3 regions of the Pseudomonas synxantha genome follow, and region 2 is predicted to be linked to each of the others. Evidence: riboswitches for the same ligand, from Rfam matches in the RefSeq annotation. Region 2 holds a riboswitch; each other region holds the start of a gene.

What was found. A riboswitch is a leader RNA that binds a small molecule or an ion and turns the genes downstream of it on or off. The one in region 2 is predicted to bind cobalamin.
Region 1: it holds a riboswitch for cobalamin, as region 2 does, so the genes downstream of both, cobO (cob(I)yrinic acid a,c-diamide adenosyltransferase) here and BLU48_RS05250 (ABC transporter substrate-binding protein) in region 2, are expected to answer to the same signal.
Region 3: it holds a riboswitch for cobalamin, as region 2 does, so the genes downstream of both, cobW (cobalamin biosynthesis protein CobW) here and BLU48_RS05250 (ABC transporter substrate-binding protein) in region 2, are expected to answer to the same signal.

Annotation. Positions count from the first base shown of each region.
Region 1 covers NZ_LT629786.1:789,607-800,004, reverse strand. The annotation lists gene BLU48_RS03835 (cobyric acid synthase) at 1-514, opposite strand, end outside; gene cobD (threonine-phosphate decarboxylase CobD) at 511-1,500, opposite strand; gene cbiB (adenosylcobinamide-phosphate synthase CbiB) at 1,493-2,401, opposite strand; gene bluB (5,6-dimethylbenzimidazole synthase) at 2,398-3,048, opposite strand; gene BLU48_RS03815 (cobyrinate a,c-diamide synthase) at 3,045-4,436, opposite strand; gene cobO (cob(I)yrinic acid a,c-diamide adenosyltransferase) at 4,433-5,044, opposite strand; cobalamin riboswitch at 5,124-5,369, opposite strand; gene BLU48_RS03805 (PQQ-dependent sugar dehydrogenase) at 5,469-6,782, shown strand; gene BLU48_RS03800 (C40 family peptidase) at 6,932-7,471, opposite strand; gene BLU48_RS03795 (C40 family peptidase) at 7,616-8,245, opposite strand; gene hda (DnaA regulatory inactivator Hda) at 8,455-9,159, opposite strand; gene BLU48_RS03785 (AI-2E family transporter) at 9,364-10,398, opposite strand, start outside.
Region 2 covers NZ_LT629786.1:1,100,648-1,111,045, reverse strand. The annotation lists gene BLU48_RS05275 (aldehyde dehydrogenase family protein) at 1-724, shown strand, start outside; gene BLU48_RS05270 (protealysin inhibitor emfourin) at 772-1,077, opposite strand; gene BLU48_RS05265 (M4 family metallopeptidase) at 1,106-2,167, opposite strand; gene BLU48_RS05260 (DNA/RNA non-specific endonuclease) at 2,302-3,231, shown strand; partial or broken gene BLU48_RS32190 (outer membrane lipoprotein carrier protein LolA) at 3,240-3,329, opposite strand; cobalamin riboswitch at 3,353-3,546, shown strand; gene BLU48_RS05250 (ABC transporter substrate-binding protein) at 3,651-4,661, shown strand; gene BLU48_RS05245 (FecCD family ABC transporter permease) at 4,658-5,662, shown strand; gene BLU48_RS05240 (ABC transporter ATP-binding protein) at 5,659-6,423, shown strand; partial or broken gene BLU48_RS05235 (GNAT family N-acetyltransferase) at 6,608-6,805, opposite strand; partial or broken gene BLU48_RS05230 (GNAT family N-acetyltransferase) at 6,993-7,190, opposite strand; partial or broken gene BLU48_RS05225 (GNAT family N-acetyltransferase) at 7,378-7,575, opposite strand; gene BLU48_RS05220 (GNAT family N-acetyltransferase) at 7,748-8,239, opposite strand; gene BLU48_RS05215 (hypothetical protein) at 8,236-8,460, opposite strand; gene BLU48_RS05210 (alpha/beta hydrolase) at 8,496-9,449, opposite strand; gene tspO (tryptophan-rich sensory protein TspO) at 9,449-9,889, opposite strand; gene chrA (chromate efflux transporter) at 10,063-10,398, shown strand, end outside.
Region 3 covers NZ_LT629786.1:2,523,848-2,534,245, reverse strand. The annotation lists gene BLU48_RS11985 (M10 family metallopeptidase C-terminal domain-containing protein) at 271-1,659, shown strand; cobalamin riboswitch at 1,783-1,982, shown strand; gene cobW (cobalamin biosynthesis protein CobW) at 2,076-3,137, shown strand; gene cobN (cobaltochelatase subunit CobN) at 3,140-6,904, shown strand; gene BLU48_RS11970 (ATP-binding protein) at 6,901-7,899, shown strand; gene BLU48_RS11965 (vWA domain-containing protein) at 7,953-8,555, shown strand; gene BLU48_RS11960 (DUF1853 family protein) at 8,669-9,616, opposite strand; gene BLU48_RS11955 (NAD(+) kinase) at 9,763-10,398, shown strand, end outside.

The DNA.
Region 1 (10,398 bases), 310 kb from region 2:
CGAACACACCGCCACGGTTGATATCGGCGATCAACAGCACCGGGCAATCCACTGCTTCGGCGAAGCCCATGTTGGCAATGTCGTTGGCACGCAGGTTGATCTCGGCCGGGGAACCCGCGCCCTCGACCATCACCACCGGGTAGGCTTGGCTCAAACGCGCGTGGGAAGCCAGTACCGCTTGCATCGCGATAGCCTTGTAGGCGTGATAGGCCACGGCGTTCATGCTGGTCACAGCGCGGCCATGGATGATCACTTGGGAGCCGGTATCGCTGTTGGGCTTGAGCAACACCGGGTTCATATCGGTGTGGGGCGCCAGGTTGGCGGCCTGGGCCTGGACCGCCTGGGCACGGCCGATTTCGCCGCCTTCGGCAGTGACGGCGCTGTTGAGCGCCATGTTCTGCGGTTTGAACGGCACCACCGCCACGCCCTGGCGCACCAGCCAGCGACACAGCGCAGTCACCAGGGTGCTCTTGCCGGCATCGGAGGTGGTGCCCTGCACCATCAAGGTGCTCATGTGGCGTCCTTGTAGGCGGCCAGGGCCTGGTCGAGTCGCAGCCAATCGGCGTCGGTATCGGGCAGGCCGAAACGCACGCTGCTATCATGCACAAACAGGCGCAGCAGAATGCCGCGCTGGGCCATGAACTCGTGCAGGCGTTCGGCGTGCGGCGTAATCAACCACTGGAACAACGCGCAACCGCCGTGGGGCTCAAAGCCCCGGCTTTCAAGCAGTTCGAACAAGCGCTGGCCGGCTTCGATGCAGCGCTTGCGCTGGCGGGTGTGCCCGGCGGTATCGCGCAGGCACACTTGGCCCAGCACCCGTGTCGGCCCGCTGACGGCCCAGGGCCCGACCTGTTCGGCGAGCAACTTGAGCAACTTGCGTTCGGCCAGCACAAAACCCAGGCGCACACCGGCAAGGCCGAAGAACTTGCCGAATGAACGCAGCACGATCAAACCGACCTCATGGGTATGGCTGGCCAGGCTCAACTCTGGGGTAACGTCCATGAAGGCCTCGTCCACTATCAGCCAGCCACCGCGCTGGGCCAGCCGTGCATGCCAGTCCAGCAGGCGCTGCGGTGGCAGGCTCAGGCCCGTGGGATTGTTGGGGTTGACCACCACCAGCACGTCGAGGCCGTCAAGATAGAAATCGACCTCCTGCTCCTGCACTTCGCGCACCACGTAGCCGGCGCGACGCCAGGCTTCGGCGTGCTCGGCATAACAGGGCGAAAGCACGCCGACCTTGCCGGAACGCCGCAGGCGCGGCAGCAACTGGATCGCGGCCTGGGAGCCCGGCACCGGCAACAACTGGGCGGTACCGTAATAGTCGCTGGCGGCCTGCTCCAGGCCGTCGTCGCTTTCCGGCAGGCGCGCCCAGGCACGCAACGGGATCTCGGGGATCGGCCACGGCCAAGGCGCCAGGCCACTGGACAGGTCGAGCCAATCCGCCTCGGCAATCCCATACTCAATCGCGGCCTTTCGCAGCCGACCACCGTGTTCAAGCATAGATGTGTGCCCCTATGCACAGGACCAACAACCACAACCATACGCCGCGTTGCACCAGTTGCCAGCCGCGATCAATGGAATCGGCATCGGCCGGTGGACCTTCACCCAACGGCGGGCGCTGATGTACCTCGCCGTGATAAATCGCCGCACCGCCCAGCTCGACCCCCAGTGCACCGGCACCGGCGGCCATCACCGGCCCGGCGTTGGGGCTGTCCCAGGTCGGGCCCTGGACGCGCCAGCATTTGAGGGCCAAGCGGGTTTTGCCCAATAACGCGTAGGTCAAAGCCACCAGGCGCGCAGGAATATAGTTGAGCACATCGTCTATCTTGGCGGCCGCCCAGCCAAAGCGTTCGAAGCGTTCGTTGCGATAGCCCCACATGGCATCCAGGGTGTTGCTCAGGCGATAGAGCACCACCCCTGGCACACCGGCCACCACGAACCAGAACAGCGCGGCGAATATCGCGTCGCTGCCATTTTCCAGCACCGACTCAGTGGCGGCGCGGGCGACTTCAGTGCGGTCCAGTTCGCTGGTCTGGCGGCTGACCAGGTAGCTCACGCGTTTGCGCGCCTCGTCCAAGTCATCCCTGCGCAGAGCCTGGGCCACCGGGATCACATGCTCGCCCAGGCTGCGCATGCCAAGGGCGCAGTACAACGCCAGGATTTCCACGAGCCAGCCAATCAACGGCGCCCAGGACAAAGCCGTGGCCAGCAGGGTCAGCGGCACCACCGCGATAAACCACGCGGTCACGCCATGGCTGCGCCAGCCGCGTCCACCGGTATTGAAACGCTGCTCGATACGCCCGGCGAAATTGCCGAACGCCACCAGCGGATGCCAGCGCCTGGGCTCACCCAGCAGCGCATCCAGCGCCACCGCAGCGACACACAGCAAGGCCACACTCATTGACTCACTCCCCACTTGTTTTCATACAGCATGTCACTCAGCGGTCGCGGCTCGGTCCAGCCTTCAAGCTGCAACATCGGTGCCGGATAGAATTGCGCCACCGGTCCCAGGCATAACACCGCCAGGGGCTTGGCACCGGGCGGCAAGCCCAGCAGCTCGGCCAGGGCCTGGGGTTCGAACAGCGAGACCCAGCCCATGCCCAAGCCTTCCACGCGCGCCGCCAGCCATAGGTTCTGGATGGCACAGGATAACGACGCCATGTCCATTTCCGGCAAGGTACGGCGCCCGAAAATGTGGCGCTCGCGGTCGTCCATCAGGGCAGCCACCAACACTTCGGCACAGTCGCTGATACCTTCGACCTTGAGCTTCATGAACGCATCGGAGCGCTCGCCCAAGGCCTCGGCGGTGCGCACGCGCTCTTCTTCCACCAGTTGTTGAATCTGCCCACGCAAAGGTCGGTCGCTGATGCGGATAAAACGCCAAGGCTGCATCAGGCCGACGCTGGGCGCCTGGTGCGCGGCCTGGAGCAGGCGCTGCAGCAGTTCCGGGGCGACGCTGCCGCCGGTGAAGTGGCGCATGTCGCGGCGTTCGGCGATGGCGCGGTAGACAGCGTCGCGGTCGGCCTTGGGGAAGGCGTTGTCAGTCATGGCCTCATCGGGGGCAAGCCCCCTCCCACATTGGATTGGGTTTCAACTCGGTCAACTGTGGGAGCTGGCTTGCCTGCGATAACGGTCTCAAGGTCTGGCGCGAACAACGCGGCCACCGCGCCAGGATTCGACGGGAAATAAAAGTGCACGTAGGACGCGGTCATCCGCCCTTGGCGGTACACCGCTTCGGCACCGCGCCCACCGTTGGGGCTCAGGCCGCGGGCAATCGGCGCCCATTCGGTGTTGGTCAGGGAATGGTGGTAGGTGTGGCCACGCAGGACACCTTCCGGCAGTTCGACGCTTTGCAGAGCCAGGGCTGCAAGTTTCTTTTGCATCACCGCATCGCCCTGCAGCAGGCCCACCAGTTCGGCACGAGAACCGTGCACATCGGTGAGCGAATCGAGCAGGTAGAGCATGCCGCCACATTCAGCAAGCAGCGGTTTACCGGCGGCGTGATGCGCACGGATGGCCTCCAGCATCGGGACATTGGCCGACAGGGCCTGGTGGTGCAATTCCGGATACCCGCCGGGCAGATACAGACTGTCAGCTTCCGGCAGTTGGCGATCATGGATCGGTGAGAAAAAGCTCAGCTCAGCGCCCATCACCCGTAACAGGTCAAGGCTGGCGCCGTAGGTAAAGGCAAAGGCTTCGTCACGGGCCACGGCGATGCGCACGCCGGCGAGCAACGGCTCGGCCTCGATCACTGCGGGCGCGGCAAAGGTCACGGGCGGCGGCAGGGCCACTTCACAACTGCTGCCCAAGGCCTGGGCGGCGGCGTCCAGGCGCACATCGAGGTCATTCAATTCACTGGCTTGCACCAGGCCCAGGTGGCGGCTGGGCAATTCGATGCCGGTCTCTCGGGACAACGCGCCGTACCAGCGCAAGCCCTCGGTGAGGCTGCCTTCGAGCAACTGGGCATGACGCAAAGTACCGACGCGGTTGGCCAGCACGCCAGCAAACGGCAGGTCGGGTTGATAACGTGCCAGGCCCAGGGCCAGGGCGCCAAAGGTCTGGGCCATGGCGGTGCCATCGATCACGCCCAGTACCGGCACGCCGAAGTGCCGCGCCAGGTCGGCGCTGGAGGGCGTGCCGTCGAACAAGCCCATCACGCCTTCAATCAGGATCAGGTCGGCCTCCCCTGCCGCCTCCCAGAGCAGACGGCGACTTTCCTGCTCACCGACCATCCACATGTCCAGTTGATACACCGGCGCACCGCTGGCGCGCTCGTGGATCATCGGGTCGAGAAAGTCCGGCCCGCATTTGAACACGCGTACCTTGCGTCCCAGGTTGCGATGCAAACGCGCCAGCGCGGCGGTGACGGTGGTTTTGCCCTGGCCGGACGCCGGAGCGGCGATCAATACGGCCGGGCAATGACGAGGCTGATTCAAAGTTCGACGCCTTTCTGGGCCTTGATACCGGCCTGGAACGCGTGCTTGAGCATGCCCATTTCGGTGACGGTGTCGGCCATTTCAATCAGTTCGGGCTTGGCGCCGCGGCCCGTGACCACCACATGCTGCATCGGCGGGCGCGATTGCAGGTCGCTGAGTACCTGGTCCAGGTCCAGATAGCCGTGCTTGAGGGCAATGTTCAGCTCGTCCAGCACCACCAGGCCGATAGAGGCGTCTTGCAACATCGCACGGGACACGGCCCAGGCCGCCTCGGCGGCGGCAATGTCGCGCTGGCGGTCCTGGGTTTCCCAAGTGAAGCCTTCGCCCATCACATGGAAGCGCACCTGCTCGGGAAAGCGTCGGAAGAACAGCTCTTCGCCGGTGCTGTTGCGGCCTTTGATGAACTGCACCACACCGCACTGCATGCCATGGCCCATGGCGCGGGCCAGCATGCCGAAGGCCGAGCTGCTCTTGCCTTTGCCATTGCCGGTCAATACCAGCAACAGGCCGCACTCATTCGGTGAATTGGCGATGCGCTCGTCGATCACGGCTTTTTTGCGCAGCATGCGCGCCAAGTGGCGTTCGTCGCGGTCGGGGGAATCGGTCATGGCAGCTCTCCGTTGGGGCTGGACAAAAAACGGCGGGCAGGAAAAAAAAAAACAGACAGCCAAGCATCGCCCACCGTGATGCTGTTGAATGTTCAAGGCCGGTCTCCGGACTCATGAGTGGCGCGTCTTATCGAAGCAGCCGAGGGCGCGCCTTCCCATATCGCGGGCGATACAGTGGCAAACAGCACCGTCTTGACTCATTTACCGTTGCGGGGGCAGCGCCGGAATCGCGGCAACACTGTGTACAAGTGCGCTCACTCACCGGCTTCCCTGTTTCACTCTGCCGACGCGCACGCCACAGAGCACCTGGAACAAGCCGCGAAGGTTAGTGGGTTGGGGGTGGAGCGTCAATTAAAGCTGGCCTGGTACTTGAACCATCCGTACACCCTGCTTCTCTACCCTTACAGGTATCAAGGAGAAAACCATGCATAAAACCCGACTCGCCTTACTGATCATGCTCGCCGGTGGCCTCACCGCCTGCGGTGAAAGCTCTACCTTGCAGGTCTCCGACGGCACCGGGCCTGCGCCCAAGCTGCCGGAGCCGAACAAGACCCTGGTCCCCACCGTCAATATCGCCCCGGCCATTGGCTGGCCGGAGGGCGCCAAACCCACCGCCGCTGCCGGCACTCAGGTTGCCGCGTTCGCCGAGGGCCTGGATCACCCGCGCTGGCTCTACGTGCTGCCCAACGGCGACGTGCTGGTGGCCGAGACCAATGCACCACCCAAGCCGGACGATTCCAAAGGGGTGCGTGGCTGGGTAATGGAAAAAGTCATGGGCCGTGCCGGTGCCGGCGTGCCGAGCCCGAACCGCATTACGTTGCTGCGCGATGCCGATCACGATGGCGTGGCCGAAACCCGCACGGTGTTCCTGGAGAATCTCAATTCGCCCTTTGGCATGACACTGGTCGGCAACGACCTGTATGTGGCGGACTCGGATAAGTTGCTGCGCTTCCCCTATCAGCCGGGTGAAACCGCGATCAAAGCCCAGGGCACTAGGGTCGTGGACTTACCGGGCGGGCCTTTGAACCACCACTGGACGAAAAACGTGGTGGCCAGCAAGGATGGCAGCAAGCTGTATGTGAGCGTCGGCTCCAACAGCAACGTCGCCGAAAACGGCCTGGAGGCAGAGCAGGGACGCGCCGCGATCTGGGAAGTCGACCGCGCCACCGGCAAGCACCGCATTTTCGCCTCCGGGCTGCGCAACCCTAACGGCATGGCCTGGGAACCGCAGAGTGGCAAGCTGTGGACGGCAGTCAATGAACGCGATGAAATCGGCAGTGACCTGGTGCCCGACTACATCACCTCAGTCAAGGATGGCGGGTTTTATGGCTGGCCCTTCAGCTATTACGGCCAGCATGTGGATGTGCGTGTCACGCCGCAAAACCCTGATCTGGTCGCCAAGGCCATCGCGCCGGACTACGCGGTAGGCCCTCATACCGCCTCACTGGGGCTGACATTCGCCGAGGGCAATAAACTGCCCGCGCAGTTCAGCAACGGTGCGTTTATCGGCCAACATGGCTCATGGAATCGCAAGCCGCACAGTGGCTACAAGGTGATTTTCGTGCCGTTTGAAGGGGGCCAGCCAAAAGGACAGCCGGTGGATGTGCTGACGGGGTTTCTCAACAGCGATGAGAAAGCCATGGGTCGGCCGGTCGGCGTGGTGATCGACCAGCAAGGGAATTTGCTGGTGGCTGATGATGTGGGGAATAAGGTTTGGCGGGTGTCGGCAGCCAAGTAACCCATCTCAGGAGCACTATAAAACCAATGTGGGAGGGGCGGTGCGACGATTCGACTTGCTCCCGATAGCGGCCTGTCAGCTGAGTATGTGCTGACGGTTACACCGCTATCGGGAGCAAGCCCCCTCCCACATTTGGATCTATGTACGACTTAAGGGTTGCGTGCCAGATTCCCGGGCAGCACTCGCTTTGCGCTCAGATAGGCATTCTGCCAATACGCTTTGGATAGCGTATCGAGCTTCACCGTACCGCCGGTTTGCGGCGCATGCACAAAGCGCCCTTCCCCGACATAAATCCCTGCATGACTGACCCGCGAACCACCACCTGTGGCGAAGAACAGCAGATCACCGGTTTGCAGGTTCTGCTCGCTGACGTCCTGGGCACGCATCACGATCAGTTCGCGGGTAGTGCGCGGCAGGGAGATACCGGCGGCGTCGCGGAATACAAAGCCAATCAGGCCGCTGCAATCAAACCCCGAGTCCGGCGTGTTGCCGCCCCAGCGGTAGGGCGTGCCAACCAGGCCCAAGGCGCGGAAGAGCACATCTTCGGCAGCAGGCGAGAAATTCTGGGTGGCGTAGTTGAACACCGGCTTGGGCTTGACCGCTACAGGCGCGGGCGGCGGTGGGCGGCTCGCGCAGGCGCTGAGCAACGCGGCGCAAACAATAAGAATCAGGCGGGCCGAGGTCGACATGTGCAGAACAATCCTGGTCTGGATGCGGCTTTCGCTGCCGAACGTTGAAAACCAGAACGCGCAAGCAAAGCTCGCGCGAACGGATGACAACAATGTCCAGGGATTCTAGCGCTTACACGTCAAACTTCAAGTATCACTTTAACTTTACTTACTGGCGGTAACCGTAGTCGGGGCCATTGCAAGTGCGCGCTTGGCTTCGATGAAGGTTTTGCTCCAGTAGCTGTCACCCAGGTTATCGACCCGGACACCACCACTGCGGCGGCTGCTGGAGTGAATAAACTGGTTATCGCCCAAATAGATACCGGCGTGGCTGACACGCCCACGACCACTGGTACTAAAGAAAAGCAGATCGCCCGGCTTGAGGTTGTTGCGTGCGACCAACGGTGCATCCACGTTGATCATTTCGCGCGTCGAGCGAGGCAGATTCATGCCGGCTTCTTCACGAAACAGGTAGCCGATGAAGCCGCTGCAGTCGAAACCAGCTTCCGAGGTACCGCCAAAACGGTAACGTGTACCGATCAGGGACTTGCCGCGCTCAAGGATGCTGTCGGCCAGCAAAGGCAGCTGGTAAGGCTTGCTGCCGGAGAAATCGGCCAGTTCCTTTTCAGTGGTCAACTCTTCCTCATAAACAGTGGAAGACTGTGCGGCGACGAATTTTTGTTGAGTCTGTGGTTGTGGCTTCTGCTGCTCTACCACCTGCTGAGGGTGGGAGGCGCAACCAAACAACAGGGTAACGAGTGCGAGAGGCACGAGGGGTGCGAAGCGATTTAGCATGGGCACGACCGTGGCTGATGTGTAAAGAAGCCGAGACTATGCCCTCTATCACATCGATTTGCAAATTCAATCGTGATCTATGTGACTTCTGGTTTCGACCATGACATCTAAGCCGTAATTCCATTTATCGCTGCTACTGCGTGGCCTGCTGGGCTCAAGCGCAGTTTTTCTGGCGCCTGAAAAGTGCCGAACCATGGCAAATCAACCACTTACCAACCCAAGGTTTCTTTCAGGAAAGGGATCGTCAATTTCCTTTGCGCCTGCAACGACGCCTGGTCGAGCTGTTCGAGCAAATCGAATAACGCGCTCATGCTGCGGGTGCCACGGGTAAGGATGAAGTGCCCGACTTCGTCGGTCAGGTGCAGGCCGCGACGGGACGCACGCAGTTGCAGGGCACGTAACTTGTCCTCATCGGACAACGGGCGCATTTGGAAGATCAGCGCCAGGGTCAGGCGAGACTTGAGGTCAGCCAGCTTCACCGGCAGCTCGCGCGGTGAAGTCGATGCGGCGATCAGCAGGCGCCGGCCGCTGTCGCGCAGGCGGTTGAACAGATGAAACAGCGCTTCTTCCCATTCCGCTTTGCCAGCCACTGCCTGCAAGTCGTCGAGACACACCAGCTCGTACTGCTCAAGGTTGTCGAAGATGCCGATGCCGCGATCCATCAACTCAGCCAGGGGCAAGTACACCGCCGGCTCCCCCATCTGCTCGAAACGCAGGCATGCGGCCTGCAGCAGGTGGGTACGCCCCACGCCATGCTTGCCCCACAGGTAGATCAGGCTTTCAGTCCACCCGGCGTCGGCTTCGCAGAGCCGCTCGACATAGCCGAGTGCAGCGGCATTGGCGCCTGGGTAGTAGTTGATAAAGGTAGCGTCATCACGCAGACGCACACCTAGGGGCAGCTGAATCGGTTTCATGCTGACTGAACGGCTCCCATGGAACCGTTAGTGGCCTCTATCTAAAGTTTGCAAAGTTTATACCCGTGACGCCGGGCGCACAATGCAGCAGACCACAAGCAAAATCAAAGGTTTGCGTTAACCTGGTGAATTTACGCGGATTGTTTGACGCACCCGCCGCCATAAACGACAAACCCGGCCTGAGCCGGGTTTGTGACATCACGATTACAAATCAGGCTCATCAATGCCCGTGTACACGTCCGAATCCTTATACAAGTCGTGTACATGCCGTACCAGCACCATGATCACCGCCGCCACCGGCAGCGCGAGCAGGATGCCGGTAAAGCCGAACAACTCGCCACCGGCCAGGATCGCAAAGATCACCGCTACCGGGTGCAGGCCAATCCGATCACCCACCAGCAGCGGCGTCAGCACCATGCCTTCCAAGGCCTGGCCGACCATGAATACCGCGACAATCCCCAGCATCGGGTAAAGGTCGCCGCCAAACTGGAACAAGCCCGCCACCAGCGCCGCACCGATGCCAATCACAAAGCCCATGTACGGCACGATAGCCGCCAGGCCCGCGATCAGTCCGATCAACAGCCCCAGCTCCAGGCCGATCGCCATCAGACCGGCAGCGTAGATAACCCCCAAGGCCAACATCACCAGCAATTGGCCGCGGACAAATGCACCGAGCACCTCATGGCATTCGCCCGCCAGCGAGACGATGCGTTCTTCACGGTCACGGGGCAGCAGGCTGCGGATCTTGGCCATCATGATGTCCCAGTCCCGCAGCAGGTAGAAAGCCACCACCGGGATCAACACCAGGTTGGTCAACCAGCCGATCAACGCCAGGCTTGAAGCGGTCGCCTGGCTGAGCACCACACTGACGATGTCGGTGGTCTTGTCCATGTGTTCGCTGATGGCCGCCTTGACCTTGTCGAACTTCCAGAAACCATCCGCCAGCCCAAACTTGGACTGCGCCCACGGCATTGCCGTGTGCTGCAACCAGTCGAGCATCTGCGGCGCCAGTTCATAGAGGCGAAACAGCTGCTTGGCCAACATCGGCACCAGTATCAGCACCAGCGCCGTGATAATCAGCGTGAACAGCGCAAATACCGTAACCACACCCCAGGTGCGCGACATACCGGCTTTTTCCAGGCGATCCACCACGGGATCGAACAGATACGCGAGCAGCAGCGCCACCAGAAACGGCGTCAGGATCGAATGCAGCAAGAATACAAAACCGCACAGCAGGAC
Region 2 (10,398 bases):
CCAGGCCGGCGCCGCGCTGAAGAAATGCGTGCTGGAACTGGGCGGCTCCGATCCGTTTATCGTGCTCAACGACGCTGACCTCGACGCTGCTGTGCAAGCCGCCGTGATCGGCCGTTTCCAGAACAGCGGCCAAGTCTGCGCCGCCGCCAAGCGCCTGATCATTGAAGCTGGGGTGGTAGAAGCCTTCACCGCCAAATTCCTTGAGGCCAGCCGCGCCCTGGTGATGGGCGACCCGACATTGAACACTACCTATATCGGCCCCATGGCCCGCTTCGACCTGCGCGACGAACTGCACGGCCAGGTCCAGGCGACCCTGGAAGAAGGCGCGACCCTGCTGCTGGGCGGCAACAAAGTCCCAGGCGCGGGCAATTACTATGAACCGACCGTGCTGGCCGGCGTCACCGATCAGATGACCTCGTTCAAGCAGGAGTTGTTCGGACCCGTGGCGTCGATCATTACCGCCCGCGATGCCGAGCATGCTGTGGCCCTGGCCAATGACAGCGAGTTTGGCCTCACCGCCAGCATCTTCACCACCGACTCAGCCAAGGCCCGCGATATTGCCGAGCAACTGGACACCGGCGGGATATTCGTCAACGCGTTCAGCGTGTCAGACCCTCGGGTGGCGTTTGGCGGTGTGAAGAAAAGCGGGTTCGGCCGCGAGCTGTCGCACTTCGGCGTACGCGAGTTCTGCAATGCGCAGACAGTGTGGCTGGATCGCAAATAGCCAGACAGGGGCGACTGCGCTGGCTGCGCAGCAACCCCAGTCGTGCATCAACTGCGGATGTGCCGTCGCACGCATTGCACCAACCCTTCCAACGCCTGCGACTTCACCGGCGCGAGCACACAGACCGTGTGCTCACGCTCGCCCTCCGCCACTGTCAGGGTGTAGTGCACTCGGTCGGGGTTACCGGCTTCGGGCACGGTGCTTTGTGGCAACTGAAAAAAATCCGAAGCTTCGATCAGTTGCCGCAATTCCTGCTGGTCCGGCTCGGGTAGCTTCTCCAGCTCTACCGTACGCGGCTTGGCCAGCCCCGGAAAAAACGCCGGCCCACCGCTTTCCTTGATTGAGATTCGCATGGCTGTTCCTCGCCGCCCAAGCGGCTGGTCAAACATTGATGCCCACGGCTTTCCACCCCTCCTTGACCGCTTTCTGTTCATCCTTGTTCGCGCCGTAAAGACGCCCGGCCACATCATAGGTAATACGCGCAAAACGCAGGAACCCCGAGTTCGGTCGCAGCCGCGCATCCCGCAGTGCGTCATACCAGATGCGCCCTGCACGCTCCCAGGCGAACCCGCCAATCTTGGTTGCCACCTGATAGAACGCGTGGTTGGGAATGCCGGAATTGATATGCACCCCGCCATTGTCCTCGTATGTCTGTACAAAATCATCCATGTGACCCGGCTGCGGGTCCTTGCCCAGCAGCTTGTCATCAAACGCAGTGCCTGGGGCTTTCATCGAGCGCAGAGCGGTGCCCTTGATCTTCTTGGTGAACAACCCTTTGCCGATCAACCAATCAGCCTCCTCGGCGGTTTGCTTCAACGCATACTGCTTGATCAGTGAACCGAACACGTCGGACAGCGACTCGTTCAACGCGCCGGACTGGTTGAAGTACATCAGCTTGGCCTCATCCTCGGTAACGCCATGGGCCAACTCATGGCCAATCACGTCGAGCGCCACGGTGAAGCGATTGAATAACTGCTGGTCACCGTCGCCGAAGACCATCTGGGTCGAATTCCAGAACGCGTTGTTATAGTCCTGGCCGAAGTGCACCGTGGCGTCCAGGGCCATGCCGGCATCGTCGATGGAATTGCGGTCGAATACCTGGTCGAAAAAATCGAAGGTCGCGCCCAAGCCTTCATAGGCTTCGTCCACTGCGGCATCGCCACTGGCCGGTTGCCCTTCGCCGCGGATCAGCTTGCCAGGCAGGCTGTCGGTGTTTTCAGCGCTGTAGATCGAGCGCTGTTTCTCGGCGCCCATGGCCAACGCCATGCGGGCTGGGCCCTTGGCGGGTACCGCGACCATGCGCAACGAGCGGAACGTGCTGTCCTTGGCCCGAGTGCGTAATGCGACTTCCCGTTGGGCTTTATCCCCGTGGCGGGCGATCTGGTCGAGCATATAGGGTGGGATCAGACAGAAAATCGGGTTGCGCGGCTGGCGAACACACATAAGCTGGCTCCTTTTTGGCGTGTGATGAACGTCCGGTAGCGGTTTCAGGATAGCCCTGTGTTCGCCACCTGGGCCAAATTGTCATGAGTTTGTGTTGCAGTGGTGTTTATCCGAGGCCCATAAGGAACATGCCCATGCCCGCCCGCACAGCCAAAATCGACCTTTCCCACCGCCCCAGGCTTTCCGACCTGCGCCCATTGGTCGCGCTCAGCCCCACCCTGCTGGAAGCCAGAACCGCGACACCGCGCGTCACCGCGGCCAAGGACCTCAAAAACCGCGCTGGCTATGCCCATGATTTCCTCAGCGACTTCGTGGTGCCATGGCCCACGGTCGGCGAGCCACTGTCGAGCGACGTGCAACCCAAGCGCCTGGACTACACGCATTTCTCCATCACTATGTCGCGTTCCCGACGACTGGCGCTCTACGTGGGGGTGAATATCGACGGCTCAAAGCACGTGGACATCACGCGCAGCAACGACACTTGGGCCTACGATGGTCGCCTGCCCCTGGATGCGCAGGTAGGTGAAGACCTTTACGCCAGCAATGGCCTGGACCGCGGCCACCTGGTGCGGCGCCAGGACCCCAACTGGGGCGACGAGGCCAACACCGCCAACTTCGACACCTTCCACTTCACCAACTGCTCGCCGCAAATGAGCGGCTTCAACCAGAAGACCTGGCTGGAACTCGAAGACTACATTCTTGACAACACCCAACGCTGGAAAGCCCGGGCCACGGTGTTTACCGGCCCGGTATTCGCCGATGACGACCGACTTTATCGTGGGGTGAAAATCCCCAAGGCGTTCTGGAAAGTCGTGGCTTACCTCAGCGACGACGGCAAACCCTCCGCCAGCGCCTACATGATCGACCAAAGCCGTGAGCTGGGGCAGCTCGACCTGGTGTTCGGCCAGCTTCGCACCTACCAGCGCAGCGTGATCCAGATCGAGCAACTGACCGGCATCCGCTTCGCCAACCTGGCCGACTATGACGGGTTCAGCAATGAAGAACGTGCGACAGGTACGCGGATTGAAGCGCTGATCCGCGGCCCCCAAGACATACGACTCTGAGAGCGGCCCATTGTAGGAGCGAGCTTGCTCGCGAAGCACCTGAGAGCGCCGCGGAGCATCAGGTTCCCCGCGTTATCGTTAGCGACCTTCGCGAGCAAGCTCGCTCCTACAGGGCCTGATCGACTACCATACCGCCGCCGGTTCCCGTATGGGACTAATAGGGAATTCGAAACGCCGCCCGCGACGTCAATCGAAACTGCCCCCGCAACTGTAGGTGCCGAGCCTGCTCCCCACTGCCACTGGACCCTGTCCGGGAAGGCGGGAGCGAGGCGACGACGCATCAGTCAGGAGACCTGCCGGCCCAGCAAAACCACTAACCGGCGGGGTGTCCGGGAAGGACATCCTTGCCTGCCCGATCGGCAGCGTTCGAGGCTGTATTTCCGAGCCGTACCGCCCCTGCTGCACTCGGAGATCACCCCATGCTGCCACGCGTTACCGCCCTGATCGCAGGCTTGGGTGCCTGTGCAATGGCCCAGGCCACGCCCACCCATTACCCGCTGACCCTGGAAAACTGCGGCAGTACCCTGACCTTCCAGCACGCGCCTGCACGCAGCGTAACCATCGGCCAGGCCGCCACCGAGATGCTCTACGCCTTGGGCGTGGGCGATAAAGTGGTTGGCACTTCGCTGTGGTTCAACAACGTGTTGGCGCAGTACAAGGCACAGGACGCCACCATCGAGCGCCTGGCCAACAACGAGCCGAGCTTCGAAGCGGTGATCGCCAAGCGCCCGCAACTGGTGGCCGCCGAGCTGGAATGGGTGGTGGGGCCACAAGGCGTGGTCGGCACCCGCGAGCAATTCCATGAACTGCAGATCCCCACCTACCTGCTGCCCTCGGACTGCGAAGGCAAGGACAACCTGGTGGGTGCCGACGGCACGCGTCTGGAGCCGTTCCGCATCGACACGATTTATAAAAGCATCCGCCAACTGGCGCAGATTTTCGACGTCCAGGATCGCGGCCAGCAGCTCAACGACGAACTACAGGCGCGCCTGGCCAAGTCCATCGCCACCGCGCAAGGCAAAGGCTTGAAGCAAGCCAGCGCGCTGGTGTGGTTCTCCAGCGCCGAAATGGCCAGCGATCCGTACGTGGCCGGGCACAAGGGTATTCCGCAGTTCATGTTGCAAACCCTCGGCCTGCGCAATGTGGTGCAGTCCGATGAAGAATGGCCCGCCGTCGGCTGGGAAACCATTGCCAAGGCCAACCCGACGTTCCTGGTGATCGCACGCATGGATCGGCGCCGCTACCCCGCCGACGACCACGAGAAGAAACTCGCCTTCCTGCGCAACGACCCGGTGACCCGCAACATGGACGCGGTGAAAAACAACCGCATCATCATCCTCGATGCCCTGGCGCTGCAGGCCAGCCTGCGCACCTTCGATGGCCTGGAACAACTGGCCGCCGCCATCGACGGCTACGACCTGCCGAAATGATACGGACCCTGCTCGCCCTCACACTGCTGTTGCTCGCCCTGCTCGCCGGCGTGGCCATCGGCGAGACCGCCATCTCGCCACAGGTGGTGCTCCAGGTGCTCGCCAACAAGCTGTGGGCCGCGGGCTTCGTGCTCGACCCCATCGATGAAGGCGTGGTGTGGAACTATCGCCTGACCCGCGCCCTGGTGGCCGCTGCCTGCGGTGCGGGGTTGGCGACCTGTGGCGTGATCCTGCAATCGTTGCTGCGTAACCCGCTGGCTGATCCTTACTTGCTCGGCATCAGTGCCGGCGCGTCGACCGGCGCGGTCCTGGTCGCCTTGATTGGTGTGGGCGGCGGGCTGGTGTCGCTGTCGGCGGGGGCATTTGTAGGGGCAATGGCAGCGTTTGCGCTGGTGATCCTGCTGGCGCGGGCCAGTGGCTCGTCCAGCGGCACCGGGCAAATCATCCTTGCGGGCATCGCCGGCTCGCAATTGTTCAATGCCTTGACCGCGTTCCTAATCACCAAGTCGGCCAGCTCCGAGCAAGCCCGCGGCATTATGTTCTGGCTGCTGGGCAACCTCAGCGGTGTGCGCTGGCCGTCGGTGTGGCTGGCGGTGCCGGTGGCGATCGTTGGGCTGACGGTGTGCCTGTGGCATCGCCGCGCATTGGATGCCTTTACCTTCGGCAGCGACTCGGCGGCGTCCCTGGGCATTCCGGTGCGCCGCGTGCAATTTGTGCTGGTGGCCTGCGCTGCGCTGGTGACGGCGGTGATGGTGTCCATCGTTGGCTCCATCGGTTTTGTCGGCCTGGTGATTCCCCATGCGGTGCGCCTGCTGCTGGGCACCGGGCATTCGCGGTTGCTGCCGGCGAGCGCTCTTGGCGGCGCGTTGTTCTTGATTGCGGCCGATGTGCTGTCGCGCACCTTGATCAAGGGCCAGGTGATTCCCGTCGGTGTGGTCACGGCGTTGGTGGGCGCACCGGTGTTTGCGCTGATCCTGATTGGCCGCAGGAACGCGCGATGAGTGTGCTCAGTTGCACCGGCCTGGGTTTCAAGGTGCGAGACGCTGAGTTGCTGCGCGATGTTCACCTGGACGTGCAGCAAGGGGAAACCCTCGGCATCGTCGGGCCCAACGGCTCGGGCAAATCCACCCTGCTCAAATTGCTCGCCGGCTTGCGCGCCCCGGCCAGTGGTGAAGTACGCCTGGGTGCCAAGCGCCTGGGTGAGCTGTCGCGCCGCGCCATCGCGCAACAGCTGGCGGTGGTGGAACAGCAGGCTGACACTGACGATGCCATCCGCGTGTTCGACGCCGTGGCCCTGGGCCGCACGCCATGGCTGTCGGCGCTGAGCCCGTGGTCTAGCGAAGACGACGCCATCGTCCGCCAGGCCCTGCACGACGTAGACGCCACCCACCTGAGCCACCGTGCCTGGCGCAGCCTCTCCGGCGGCGAACGCCAACGCGTGCACATCGCCCGAGCCCTGGCGCAACGACCGCGGATTCTGTTGCTGGATGAGCCAACCAATCACCTGGATATCCAGCATCAACTGGCGATCTTGAAAGGCGTGCAAGGCTTGCCGGTGACCACCTTGATTGCCCTGCATGACCTGAACCAGGCGCTGACCTGTAATCGCCTGGCCGTGCTGGATCGCGGACGATTGGTGGCGCTGGGTACGCCGTTGGAGGTGCTGACGCCAGAGCGCCTGCAAGAGACATTCGGGGTGCAGGGGCATTACCTCACAGACCCGTTCGACGGCGCGCAAATCCTGCGCCTGCGCCCTACCTGACCTGAAACACCTCGGTCAAAAATGTTGGAGGGGGCTTGCCCCCGATGAGGGAGTGTCAGTGAATACACCTGGGGCTGACCCACCACCATCGGGGGCAAGCCCCCTCCCACATTTGACCGAGGCGTGTCAGTCAGGCCGGCGGCGGCGTACCCGTAATCGTCGCATCGCCCCTGCCACATTTGATCTACAGAGACCGGTGCATATGGGTGGTCTGCCATACCGGGTCAGCTTCCACATCCACCACCTCGAATCCTTGCCGGATCCAGAAATCAATCGCCCCGGGCAGAAACGGGTGGGTATGCAGGTAAACCACTTCCACCCCGTCCGCCCGCGCCCGCGCTTCCAGCGATCGGTATAGCTCACCCGCCAGACCGCAGCGACGCCCTACCTGACACACCTGGGACAAATGTGGGAGGGGGCTTGCTCCCGATGAGGGAGTGTCAGTGAATACACCTGGGGCTGACCCACCACCATCGGGGGCAAGCCCCCTCCCACATTTGACCGAGGTGTGTCAGTTATGCCGCCAGCGGCGTACCCGTGATCGTCGCATCGCCCCTGCCACATTTGATCTACAGAGACCGGTGCATATGGGTGGTCTGCCATACCGGGTCAGCTTCCGCATTCACCACCTCGAATCCTTGCCGGATCCAGAAATCAATCGCCCCGGGCAGAAACGGGTGGGTATGCAGGTAAACCACTTCCACCCCGTCCGCCCGCGCCCGCGCTTCCAGCGATCGGTATAGCTCACCCGCCAGACCGCAGCGACGCCCTACCTGACACACCTGGGACAAATGTGGGAGGGGGCTTGCCCCCGATGAGGGAGTGTCAGTGAATACACCTGGGGCTGACCCACCGCCATCGGGGGCAAGCCCCCTCCCACATTTGACCGAGGCGTGTCAGTCAGGCCGGCGGCGGCGTACCCGTAATCGTCGCATCGCCCCTGCCACATTTGATCTACAGAGACCGGTGCATATGGGTGGTCTGCCATACCGGGTCAGCTTCCACATCCACCACCTCGAATCCTTGCCGGATCCAGAAATCAATCGCCCCGGGGAGAAACGGGTGGGTATGCAGGTAAACCACCTCCACCCCGTCCGCCCGCGCCAGCGCTTCCAGGGAACGGTATAGCTCACCCGCCAGACCGCAGCAACGCCCTACCTGACACACCTGGGACAAATGTGGGAGGGGGCTTGCCCCCGATGAGGGAGTGTCAGTGAATACACCTGGGGCTGACCCACCGCCATCGGGGGCAAGCCCCCTCCCACATTTGACCGAGGCGTGTCAGTCAGGCCGGCGGCGGCGTACCGCCCTTCCCACATTTGATCTACAGAGACCGGTGCATATGGGTGGTCTGCCATACCGGGTCAGCTTCCACATTCACCACCTCGAATCCTTGCCGGATCCAGAAATCAATCGCCCCGGGGAGAAACGGGTGGGTATGCAGGTAAACCACCTCCACCCCGTCCGCCCGCGCCAGCGCTTCCAGGGAACGGTATAGCTCACCCGCCAGGCCGCAGCGACGAAATGCCGGATGTACGTACAGGCGCACCACCTCCACTGTCTTGCAGCCCTGGTAGTTCAACTGTGCAAAGCGGCCGTCGTACGGCAGGTAACCCACCGCCGCAACGATCTGGCCTTCGGCACGAGCAATCAGAAACTGCCCGTCGCCCTGCAGGTAAATAGTTTCGAACTGCGCCAGGTCATCCGGTATCCCGGTTGCGCTGAGCTTTGGGAACAGTTCATCACGTGCCTGCAACGCGAAGCTGAGGACTTCGGGCAGATCAGCCAGGGTGACGACCTGGATTTTCGGCCTCATACCACCTCGATCCGGGTGATCCCCACCACCTGCGCCTGCTCCAGGACCTCCTCCGGCGCTGCATCCGCGGCAGGCATGATCAGGCCGTTTTCCGCATCGCCGAAATGCAATGCCAGCAAATGCATCGCCGCCTCATGCTTGGGCAATTCAAGCTGCTTGAGGTCGAAGCTGTGAGTGCGAGGTTCATCATTGAACAGGTAGTTCAGGGTATAGGCACGCATGCGGAAATCCTTGTAAGGAGAGAAGGCGCAACTGATTAACCTGACTCAGCGATCAGCTTTTTAGTTCCCACTTGTTGCAGGTGCTGCGTTATCCATTTGCGGCTGTACGCCAACACGTTGTCTGCCATCGCCACCGGAAAATGGATGAAACCATGGGCCGCCTCCGGCAGCAGATGCGCTTCTGCCCCGCCCCAGCGCTCGGCGATCAGCAGCGTGTCGTCTTTGAGCGGGTCCAACTCGCCCACAAACATCAGCGCTGGCGGCAACCCCGCGAAGTCCCCGTACAACGGCGACAACGGCGACTGCCGGCGCGCCTCGTCGGTGATGCCCGGCGTCAGCATGCGTAGCGCCTCGACCATGCCCGGCCCGTCCAGCAACAAGGTATCCGGCCCTGCCGTGCGCACGCTCGGCGTGCCGGTCAAGTCGTAGACTCCGTAATACAACACCGCGCCGCTTACCCGTTCGAGCAACTCGGGCCATTGCTTGAGCGCCAGCAACGTGGCCGCCGCCAAGTGCCCGCCGGCCGACTCGCCGACGACGAACACCGGCAGGTCGGCAAACTCCGGGCAATCCCCCAGAAGCCAGCGTGCAGCGACCAGGCAGTCTTCCAGCAGCCCTTCTATCGGCGTGTCCACCGCCAGCCGATAATCCACCGACACCACCGCCACGCCGCAGGCGTTGACCATGCCGAGGTTGAGGTCGTCATCCATCTGCGCATTGCCGATCACCCAGCCGCCACCGTGGATATCCAGCACTACGCCTTTGGGCTTGCCGCTGGGCCGCAGGATGCGCACCGGCACCGAGCCCACCTTTTTGCGTTCTGCCACGGGCGCCTTCTTCAGCGTTTGACTGGCGCGCAACAGCGCCTGGATCAGACGCGGCGTGACGCGGTTGCGGATTTTAAAGCGCGGCATCCACCCAAGCTTCTGATTGAAGCGGCGCATCTGGGCCAGTTCCGGCTCGCTGGCCGGCCAATGCTGGTACGTCATCAGCGGTTGTTCCGCAAGATCGAGAAGTTCAACGCCGCGGCTACACACAACCAGGCGAGGTAAGGGAACAGGATCAAACCGGTGATCAGGTCCAGGCGCACGGCCAGCACCACCATCGCCGCCACGGTGAGCCACAGCAGCACGATAATCACCATCCCGGCCAGCAGTCGGTGGGCGCCGAAGAACACCGGTGTCCACAAGGTATTCAGGGCAATCTGCGCCGCCCACAGCGCCAGCACCATTTGGCTGCCGGGGATCAGGCTCAAGCGGTAACCGGCCCAGGCCAGCAGCAGATAGATGATTGTCCATGCCACCGGAAACAGCCAGTTAGGCGGAGTAAAGCTGGGCTTGACCAGGGATTCGTACCAGGCGCCGGGCTTGAAGATCACACCGGTACTGGCGGCGGCGGCGCAGGCCAGGAGGAAGATAAAGAAGGTCATGGTCAGTCCTTGAGGTCGGGTGGATGAAAGCAACGCTATGCTTCAATGACTCAAGCCACCACCGATAAATTCAATGAATAGGTCAAAAACGCCGTCTCTTCTGCACGTCATGAAAATTGGGTATGGTCTGCAAAATACCGGCTACGCCTACCCCACCAGCAGAGCACCCGACCTTGGCCAACTCACCTACCGATCGCCCTGACAGCCCCTGGTCGGTGTTCCTGATCTTCCTGCGCCTGGGCTTGACCTCCTTCGGCGGGCCGATTGCGCACCTGGGCTATTTCCGCGAGGCGTTCGTCACTCGGCGGCAGTGGTTGAGCGAGCGCAGCTATGCCGAACTGGTCGCCTTGTGCCAGTTCCTCCCCGGCCCGGCCAGCAGCCAGGTCGGCATTGCCCTGGGCTTGTCCCGCGCAGGCTACGGCGGCGCCGCAGCGGCCTGGGCCGGGTTTACCTTGCCGTCGGCCATCGCCCTGATTCTCTTTGCCGTCGGCCTCTCGCACTACGGCACC
Region 3 (10,398 bases), 1.4 Mb from region 2:
GGAAGAAAGGTTATTCTTTCTGTTGCCGAAATATAAAAATATATTGTATGGGTGTAAGTGGGTTGTTCGGGCTTTTACTTACTTTTCAATAGGTTGTTGAGGCGGTATGTTCAGTGAACTAATGCTCCATTCGGAGCTTGGTTATTTAGAGTGATGCAGGCGTTGAATCGTTGGGCAAGCTGTCCGGGAACGCTTTTTGCGTTTCTCCCTACTGATGCTCGTGGTTGTGGTTTTGTCTCCCTTGAATAGTCAAAATTGATGGTGCCCATTGTGCAGATAACCAACAGCGTGCAACGCTCCTATAACCCGTCCGTAGAGGCTCAACAAAACAGCTCTTCCGATCCCACGTTGCGTAAGTTCGACCCGCATTTGAGGCCAATACCGGGTCTTGATAAGCCGGTTTTTACCGTGGACCAGATCGCCCAGCACCTCACCCGGGACGGCCGGAAATGGAATGACAGCAATGGTGATGGCGTCACGCAAGTCTCCTATACATTCGATACCCACGGGCAAGGGGAGACAGCGTTCAATGCCACCCAGAAAAGCCAGGCCAGACTGTCCATGCAGTCCTGGGCCGATGTGGCGAACGTGTCTTTCGAAGAGCGTACTGGCCGTGGGGAAGGGCACCTGGCTTTTTCCAACAGTGAGGTGCCCCGGGTTGCATTCGCCCAATTGCCAGGTGGAGACGGTAAAGTCCTCATGAATCCCCGTTTTGGCACGAATGCTGCGCCTGCACTTAACAATCACGGCCGATATACGCTTACCCATGAAATAGGGCATGGACTGGGGCTTTTGCATCCAGCGGACTATGACAATAGCGGCGATTCCACCTACCCCAGTTACTATCGCGACGCCGTCTATGCCCAGGATACTCGTGGCCATACTGTCATGAGCTACTTCGATGCCAACTTAAGTGGTCAGAACCTTAAGGGAAGGTACTCTGCTGCACCATTGATGGGTGATATTGCTGCTGCCCAGCGGGTATATGGTGCCAACTATAGAACACGTAATTCAGACACCACCTACGGTTTTAACTCCAATTCGGGTCGAGACTATTATCAACTCGATCATCCCAGGAATACGGCATTATTCTGCGTGTGGGACGGTGGAGGTAACGACACATTGGATTTTTCCAGATATCGCCAAAACCAGACCGTCAACCTCAACGCTGAATCCTATTCCGATGTTGGAGGGTTACGGGGGAATGTTTCTATTGCCAAAGGCGTTACGGTTGAAAACGCAATCGGCGGTTCTGGTCATGATGCGATCATCGGGAACGATGCGGACAATGTGCTCAAGGGGGCAGCGGGCGCCGATTGGCTGAGGGGGGCAGGGGGGGCGGATACCTTTGCTTATGACCACGCCAGCGATTCCACGTTGGAAAATCCTGACCTGATCATGGACTTTGAGAGTGGCACCGACAAAATCGACATTTCGGTCTTGTTGAAAAACGCCGGTATTGGCGCCTTGACGTTTGTAAGGCGGCTATCGGGCGAACCTGGTCAAGCTGTTCTGGGTTACAACCGCCACACCAACCAGTCGAGGTTGGCTATTGATCTGACGGGCAACGGCCGTTTTGACTTTTTTCTCAAAAGCCACGGTCCGATAAATACACCCGACATCATTAGTAATGTTCCGGTTAAGTGGGCCTATTCCTAAAAAAGAAGCAGCATGCCAGCGGCTAGGGAGTAGTCGCTTCAACAGGCCGGCCGCTGCCTGTGTGGTTTCGGCGTTTCTCGATGTCGGATGAGCGATCAACATTGACCCGTTCTCCCGCACTGCGTAGCCTTGCCCGTTCGAGGTTCTTCGGCCCAGGCCGAAGCTAAGAAGGGAACGCGGTTCAAGCCGCGGCTGCCCCCGCAACTGTGAAGGGTTCAGTTGACTGCCACGCCACTGCCGAGACGGCGGGAAGGCGCAGTCAGCGTTGGTCGCAAGACCTGTACGCCCCAAGCCAGGAGACCTGCCTCGTCACTGATTTTCCAATTCAACCGGGCGGGGTGATCCGGTGACGAAATCCGCTGCTGCGCGCCGCCGCAGGGCCTGTCGTCCCGTATGCCCGCCCCAAAGGGCATCCGATGAAAACACTGGCCAAACTCCCTGTCACCATCGTTACCGGCTTCCTTGGCTCGGGTAAGACCACCTTGTTGCGTCATATGCTCGACAACGCCCAGGGCCGTCGTATTGCGGTGATCGTCAACGAATTCGGCGAGCTGGGCATTGACGGTGAAATCCTCAAGCAGTGCGCCATCGGTTGTACCGAAGAAGAAGCCAATGGCCGCGTGTACGAACTCGCCAACGGTTGCCTGTGCTGCACCGTGCAGGAAGAGTTCTTCCCGGTGATGCGCGAACTGGTTGCCCGCCGCGGCGACCTTGACCATATCCTCATCGAAACCTCGGGCCTGGCCCTGCCAAAGCCACTGGTGCAAGCCTTCCAGTGGCCGGAAATCCGCAGCGCCTGCACTGTCGACGCAGTGATCACCGTGGTCGACAGCCCGGCCGTGGCCGCCGGCACCTTCGCCGCGTTCCCGGATCAAGTCGACGCCCAGCGCAAACTCGACCCGAACCTGGACCACGAGTCGCCATTGCATGAACTGTTCGCCGATCAACTGGCCAGCGCCGACCTGGTGATCCTCAACAAAGCCGACCTGATCAGCGCCGAAGACCTGGCCCGCGTGCGCCTGGAAGTCGCCGAGGAGCTGCCGCCAGCAGTGAAGGTCATCGAAGCCAGCAGCGGTCGCCTGCCGTTGGACGTGCTGATTGGCCTGGGCGCAGGCTCCGAGGAGCACATTGACGCTCGCCACAGCCATCACGATCATCATCATGAAGGTGAAGACGATCACGATCACGATGCCTTTGACTCGATCTCCATCGACCTGCCCCAAGCCGAAGAAGCGCTGTTGCTCGACGCCCTGGCTCAATTGGTGGTGCAGCACGGCATCCTGCGCGTCAAAGGTTTCGCCGCGATCCCGAACAAACCGATGCGCCTGTTGATCCAGGGCGTGGGCACGCGCTTCGACAAACACTTCGACCGTGCCTGGGGCTTGGAAGAAGCACGTACCACGCGCCTGGTGCTGATCGGCCAGGAGCTGGACGCCGCCGGCCTTGAAGCGCAATTGCGCGCTGCCCTCAGCGTTTAACCATGCACCTGCTCAGGACCCAACCCGGTGGTTTCGTCGCGGACGACAATATTGCCGACCTTGGCCAAACCCCTGCTGAACTGGTGATCCTGTGCAGCGGCGACTCCAGCCTGGCGCTGCTCGCCGAAGCAGCCCAGCAGTTGCCCGAGGATTACCCGAGTCTGCGCCTGGCCAATCCGATGCAGGTGCAAAACCATGCCTCCGTCGACCTGTACGTCGATGAGGTGTTGCGGCACGCCAAGGTGATTCTGATTTCCTTGCATGGCGGCATTGGTTACTGGCGCTACGGCATAGAGCGCCTGGTGGAACTGGCCGAGCGCGGCGTCACGCTGATTTTGGTGCCGGGGGATGACCGCCCCGACCCGGAGCTCAGCTGCCTGAGCACCGTTGATGCCGAACAGCGCGAGCGCCTGTGGCATTTCCTGCGCCAGGGTGGCCTGGGTAACGCGCTGGATTTTTATCATTGCCTGGCCAGCGCCCATCTGGGTCGCGACTATATATGGGCCGAGCCGCAAACCTTGCCGCGTACGGCGATCTATCACCCTGGTAAAGCCAATGCCCGCCTCAATGACTGGCAGGTGGATTGGCGCGCTGACCTCCCCGTGGCCGCCGTGCTGTTCTATCGCTCCCACTTGCAGGCGGCCAATACCGGCTTTATTGATGTGTTCTGCCAGCGCTTGCAGGCTGCGGGCCTCAACCCGTTGCCCATCGCGGTGGCCAGCTTGAAAGAGCCCGGCTGCCTCACGGCGGTCGAGGACCTGCTGGACGACGTGCAAGCCGCGGTAATCCTCAACACCACCGGCTTTGCCCAGTCCAGCCCCGAAGCCCCGCACCTGCGCCCGTTTCGTCGCAATATCCCGGTGATCCAGGCGATCTGCGCCCAGGACAACCAGCCCGGCTGGCAGGCCAGCGAACAGGGGCTCGGTCCCCGCGACCTGGCGATGCATATTGCCTTGCCGGAGCTGGATGGGCGCATCATCAGTCGGCCGATCAGCTTCAAGGACCTGGCCTGGCGCAGCGAGCGCAGCCAGTCGGACGTGGTGTGCTATCGCGCAGTCCCTGAACGCATGGACTTTGTCGCTGAATTGGCGCGGCGCTGGGTCGACTTGGCCCGGGTGCCGAATGCCGATAAGCGCATTGCTCTGATCCTCGCCAACTACCCGACCCGAGATGGGCGTATTGGTAATGGCGTGGGCCTGGACACCCCGGCGGCGGCGTTGAATATCCTGCGTGCCTTGCAATCTGAAGGCTACCCGGTGGCAGAGGTGCTTCCCGAGAGCGGCACCGCATTGATCCATGCGCTGCTCGGTGGAGTCACCAACGACCTGGACAGCCTCGACCTGCGCCCGTGCCACCAAAGCCTGGGTCTGGGGGATTACCAGGCGATGTTCGATCGCTTGCCGGCGTCCAATCGTCAGGCTGTGCTGGAACGTTGGGGCGCCGCGCAAGACGATCCCATGTTTCGCGACGGCCGCATGATGATCGCCGGCTTGCGCCTGGGCCTGACCTTCGTCGGCATCCAGCCGGCACGGGGTTACCAGGTGGACGCCAGTGCCGTGTACCACGACCCGGACCTGGTGCCGCCCCATGGCTACCTGGCGTTCTATTTCTGGTTGCGCCACACCTACGGCGCCCATGGCGTGATCCATGTGGGCAAGCACGGCAACCTGGAATGGCTGCCGGGCAAAGGCGTAGGCCTGTCGGAAAACTGCTGGCCGGATGCATTGCTCGGGCCGCTGCCGAATATCTATCCGTTTATTGTCAACGACCCAGGCGAGGGCGCCCAGGCCAAGCGGCGTACCCAAGCGGTGATCATCGACCACCTGATGCCACCGCTGACCCGCGCCGAAACCTACGGCCCGTTGCGTAACCTGGAGCTGTTGGCCGACGAGTACTACGAGGCGCAATTGCTCGACCCGCGCCGCGCCCTTGAGCTGCAAAAAGACATTCTCAAGCTGGTGCGCGAAACCCGCATCGACCAGGAGCTGGAGCTGGACAGCGAGGCTGACGCCGACATCTGGCTGCCGCGCCTGGACACCTACCTGTGTGACTTGAAGGAATCGCAGATCCGCGACGGTCTGCATGTTTTTGGCGAATCACCCGAGGGCCGCTTGCGCATCGACACCTTGCTGGCCTTGTTGCGAATTCCCCGTGGCGACGGCCGTGGCCCGCAATCGAGCCTGCTGCGGGTACTGGCCAAGGCATTCGACCTGGGCTTTGATCCGCTCGATTGCGCCTTGGCCGAGCCCTGGACGGGACGGCGTCCGCCCGTGTTGCAGAAGATCGACGGGCAGTTATGGCGCACCGCCGGCGATACCCGCGAACGCCTGGAGCTGTACGCAGCGCGGCTGATCGAGCAGGCGCTGGAAGGTCCCCTCGAGCAGTTGGAAGAGCCCGGCTGGCAGGACGTGAAGTCGGTGATAGAAAGCCTGCGCATCGTGGTCGCGCCACGCCTGGACGCCTGTGGCCCAGCGGAAATGCGCGGCTTGCTGGATGCCCTGGGCGGGCGGTTTGTACCGGCAGGGCCCAGCGGTGCGCCCAGTCGCGGTCGCCTGGATGTACTGCCGACGGGGCGTAACTTCTTCACCGTGGATGTGCGCAACCTGCCGACCACCACGGCCTGGCGCATCGGTTTCCAGTCGGCCAACCTGATGCTTGAGCGACATCTGCAAGATCACGGCGACCACCTGCGCCAGCTTGGCTTGTCGGTGTGGGGCACCGCCACCATGCGTACGGGGGGCGACGATATCGCCCAGGCCATGGCGCTGATGGGCGTGCGCCCGGTATGGGCTACCGGCAGCCAGCGGGTGGACGATTTTGAAATACTGCCGATCAGCCTGCTGGACCGCCCGCGTGTCGACGTGACCCTGCGTGTGTCCGGGTTCTTCCGCGATGCCTTCGCCAACCTGATTCGCCTGTTCGATGCGGCGGTGCAGGCGGTAGCGGCCCTCGATGAACCGGATGACATGAACCCGCTGGCCGCCAAGGTGCGCAGCGAGCGCCAGGCGTTGCAGGCGTCGGGCCTGGACTTAGAGGCCGCGGCGAAGCAGGCCGGCTGGCGCATCTTCGGCGCCAAGCCCGGTGCCTATGGCGCAGGTGTGCAGGGCGCGATTGACGGACGCCTGTGGCAGAGCCGTGAAGACTTGGCTGAGATCTACCTGAACTGGGGCGGTTATGCCTACGGTGGGTCCGACGAGGGCACCGCCGCCCGCGAGCAATTTGCCCAGCGCTTGAGCCAGGTGCAGGCGGTATTGCAGAACCAGGACAATCGCGAGCATGACCTGCTCGACTCCAATGACTACTACCAATTCCAGGGCGGCATGCTTGCCGCCGTGGAAACCCTGAGCGGTGACAAGGCCGCCAGCTATCATGGTGACCATAGCCAGCCGGACCTGCCCAGAATCCGTACCTTGAAGGAAGAGCTGAACCGGGTTATCCGCGCCCGCGCCGCCAACCCCAAGTGGATCGAAGGCGTCAAGCGCCATGGCTATAAGGGCGCGTTCGAAATGGCCGCGACCGTGGACAACCTGTTCGCTTTCGACGCCACCACCGCGCTGATCGACGATCATCAATACGCGCTGCTGGCCGATGCCTACCTGCTCGACCCTGACACCCGCGCCTTTGTGCAGCAACACAACCCCGACGCCCTGCGGGACATGACCGAGCGTATGCTCGAAGCCCAGCAGCGGGGCATGTGGCAGGAGCCGGGGGCGTATCGCGAGGCGTTGGAAAACCTGTTGCTGGATATAGAAGAAGACAGCCGATGACTGAGACTCCCCATTTCCCGCTGTCCGCCGTGGTCGGCGCCGACGAGCTGAAACTGGCGCTGTGCCTGACTGCCATCGACCCGAGGATCGGCGGCGTGCTGATCGAAGGGCCGCGGGGCATGGCCAAGTCGACCCTGGCCCGTGGCCTGGCGGACCTGCTGGCCAGCGGGCAGTTCGTCACCTTGCCTTTGGGCGCGACCGAGGAGCGGCTGGTCGGCACCTTGGACCTGGATGCAGCACTGGGCGAAGGCCGTGCGCAGTTTTCCCCCGGCGTGTTGGCCAAGGCGGATGGCGGTGTGCTGTATGTGGATGAGGTCAACCTGTTGGCAGACCACTTGGTGGACCTGCTGCTGGACGTGGCCGCCAGCGGCACCAACCTGATCGAACGTGACGGCATTTCCCATCGCCATTCGGCGCGCTTTGTGCTGATCGGCACCATGAACCCGGAGGAGGGTGAGTTGCGCCCGCAACTGCTCGACCGCTTCGGCTTCAATGTGGCGCTGAGCGGGCAGACCTTGCCTGCCGAGCGCGGGCAGATCATCCGTCGTCGCCTGGATTTCGACACCGATCCAGCGGCGTTCTGCGCGCAGTGGGCTGAACCTCAGGCCGCCTTGCGCGAGCGCTGCACCCAGGCGCGGGCACGGCTCGACAGCATCCCGTTGGATGATCAGGCATTGGCCCGGATCACCGAACGCTGCTTTGCTGAAGGCGTCGATGGCCTGCGCGCTGACCTGGTCTGGCTGCGTGGCGCCCGGGCTCATGCGGCTTGGCGTGGCGCGTCAGTCATCGCCGAAGAAGACATAGATGCAGTGGCCGAGTTTGCCTTGCGCCATCGCCGTCAGCCGCAAACGCCACCGGCCGCGCCGCCGAATGAAGGGCAATCGTCGAAGCCGTCTGAGACCTCCCCTGGCCAGGGCCAATGGGGCGATATGCCCGCACCGGCCTTGCCCACCGGCGCACGCCGCGATGTGCCGGCCTGGCCAAAAAAGCCCTAGGCATCCGCCCCCGACCTGACGCGGGGGCGGATGCCCGGCCCCAGGCGGGCAGCCTGGACAACGGCAGGCAGGGCAAGGCGCGCAGCGCACAGCAGGGCACGATCAATTGGCCGGGCACTTTGCTCGACGGCCGGCCGCAATCCCGGGACGATTTGCTGTTTCACCTGCGTAGTCGTTCAGCGCCTGAATTGTGGTTGGTGATCGTCGATGCCTCGGCGTCGACTCGGCGCCATCGCGCGTTGACCGATGCCAAGGGGTTGTTGGCCCAGCTGTTTGACGATGCTTACCGGCAACGGGCGCGCATGGCCTTGCTGACGGCAAGCGGCGCATCGCCGAAGTGGCAGGTGCAAGGCCTGAAGGCTGCCAAAGGACTGGCGGGTTGGCTGGAACAACTCGGTGCCGGCGGCGGCACGCCATTGCTGGCGGCACTGGCCGAGGCCGGGGAGTGGCTCGCGGCGCGGCGCAAGCGCTATCCGGTGGAGCAACAGAAGTTGCTGGTGATGACCGATGGGCGGCTCAAGGCAATTGACGCATTGCCGCGATTGGAGTGCCCGGGATTGCTGATCGATATTGAGCGTGGGCCGATCAGGTTGGGGAGGGCTCAAGAGCTGGCGATGGGGTTGCAGTTGGAGTATCGGCATATCGATGGTTTGTAGTGCCTTGGCCATCGCCATCGGGAGCAAGCCCCCTCCCACAGGGGAATGCGGTGTGCTCAAAATGTGGGAGGGGGCTTGCCCCCGATGAGGCCTTTAAATACACCACAGCTTCATCAGCCCGCCCCCGGCACATTCGGCCAAAGATCCGCCACCAGAAACAACCGTTCCGCTTCCTCCCACTCCTCACCGCTCTGCACCATCCGCACCAGCAACTGCGCCGGGGCCATCGAGTCCAGGTCCGCCAGCCAGCCTTGAATCTGTTCTTCACTCCACACCTCATCCGCCGGGTAATGCGCCGGTGCCAGCCAGGCATGGCGGGGTAAGGGCTGCCAGCGGCCGGGCGGGGTGGTGCTGACAAAGTCCCGCCAGTCGCGTTGATGCAGCCAGCGCCCGCGCAAATGCTGCGGGTGAGCGCCAAGGGGGGATTGCGCCGCGCCGGGCCAGGGATAGAGCAGATAACCGCCCAGCCACAAATGCGCATCGAACTGTTGGATATCCAGCGCCGCCAAGGCTTCGCGGCTCTCGGCACGTGCCGAGATCGGCAACTGGTGCTGGGCAAGGTGTGCCAACTTGCGGTCGAGCCGGTCATGGCAGCCAGGGCCAAGCCATTGCGCGGTGTCTTGGCCATCGCCGTCCTGAGGGCCCAGGTAGAGCTTGATCGCCAGTTCCAGGTGGTGCACGCCATCGCGGTCGCGCAGCAGCATGTCCAGCTCGCCCAGGGTATGCCCGGCGCGCCGGATCGGCAGGTTGGCGGCCAGCAATTCCACGCCCGGCGCATGTTGCACCGCGAACTGCCACAGGCGTTCGTAATAGAGGCCCAGGCGCCGCGTGCGTGACAGGCTCAGCCATTGCTGCAAGGCACTGCTGTCACGGTCCAGGTCACGCAGCCAGGCTTCGAGCAAGTGGGGCGCCTGCACCCAGTCACTGCCGGCCAACGGATGGCGCTGCGGCCATGGTGTCTGCGCGAGCATCGGCGGGGCGAGTATCACCCACGCCAGGTCGCGCACCTCGGGGTGGCGCAATTGACGGGGCAGGGCGTGCAAGTCAGGGAACACTGTCATGGTCCGAGCATAGCCTTTTCAGACGTGCGCAAGGTGCCTGAGAACCATTGTCATCAAGGCTCTGCGGCGACAAAGGATTTTGCCTGAGACGGCCTTTCGCCCATAATCGTTCTTTTTGGTCGCACCCCACACCCCGCAGGAGCCCCATGGAGCAATTTCGCAATATCGGCATTATCGGTCGCCTGGGCAGTACCCAGGTGTTGGACACCGTCCGCCGACTGAAGAAGTTTCTGCTCGAGCGCCACCTGCATGTGATCCTCGAAGACACCATCGCTGAAATCCTCCCAGGCCACGGCCTGCAAACCTCGTCGCGCAAGATGCTCGGCGAAGTCTGCGACATGGTCATTGTGGTCGGCGGCGATGGCAGCCTGCTCGGCGCCGCTCGTGCGCTGGCGCGGCATAACGTGCCGGTGCTGGGGATCAACCGCGGCAGCCTGGGGTTTCTGACCGATATCCGCCCCGATGAGTTGGAAGTCGAAGTGGCCAAGGTGCTCGACGGCCATTACCTGGTGGAGAACCGCTTCCTGCTGCAAGCCGAAGTGCGCCGCCACGGCGAGGCCATTGGCCAGGGCGATGCCCTCAACGATGTAGTGCTGCATCCGGGCAAGTCCACGCGGATGATCGAGTTCGAGTTGTACATCGACGGTCAGTTCGTGTGCAGCCAGAAGGCCGACGGCCTGATCGTCGCCACCCCCACCGGCTCGACCGCCTACGCGCTGTCGGCAGGCGGTCCGATCATGCATCCCAAGCTCGATGCCATTGTGATCGTGCCGATGTACCCC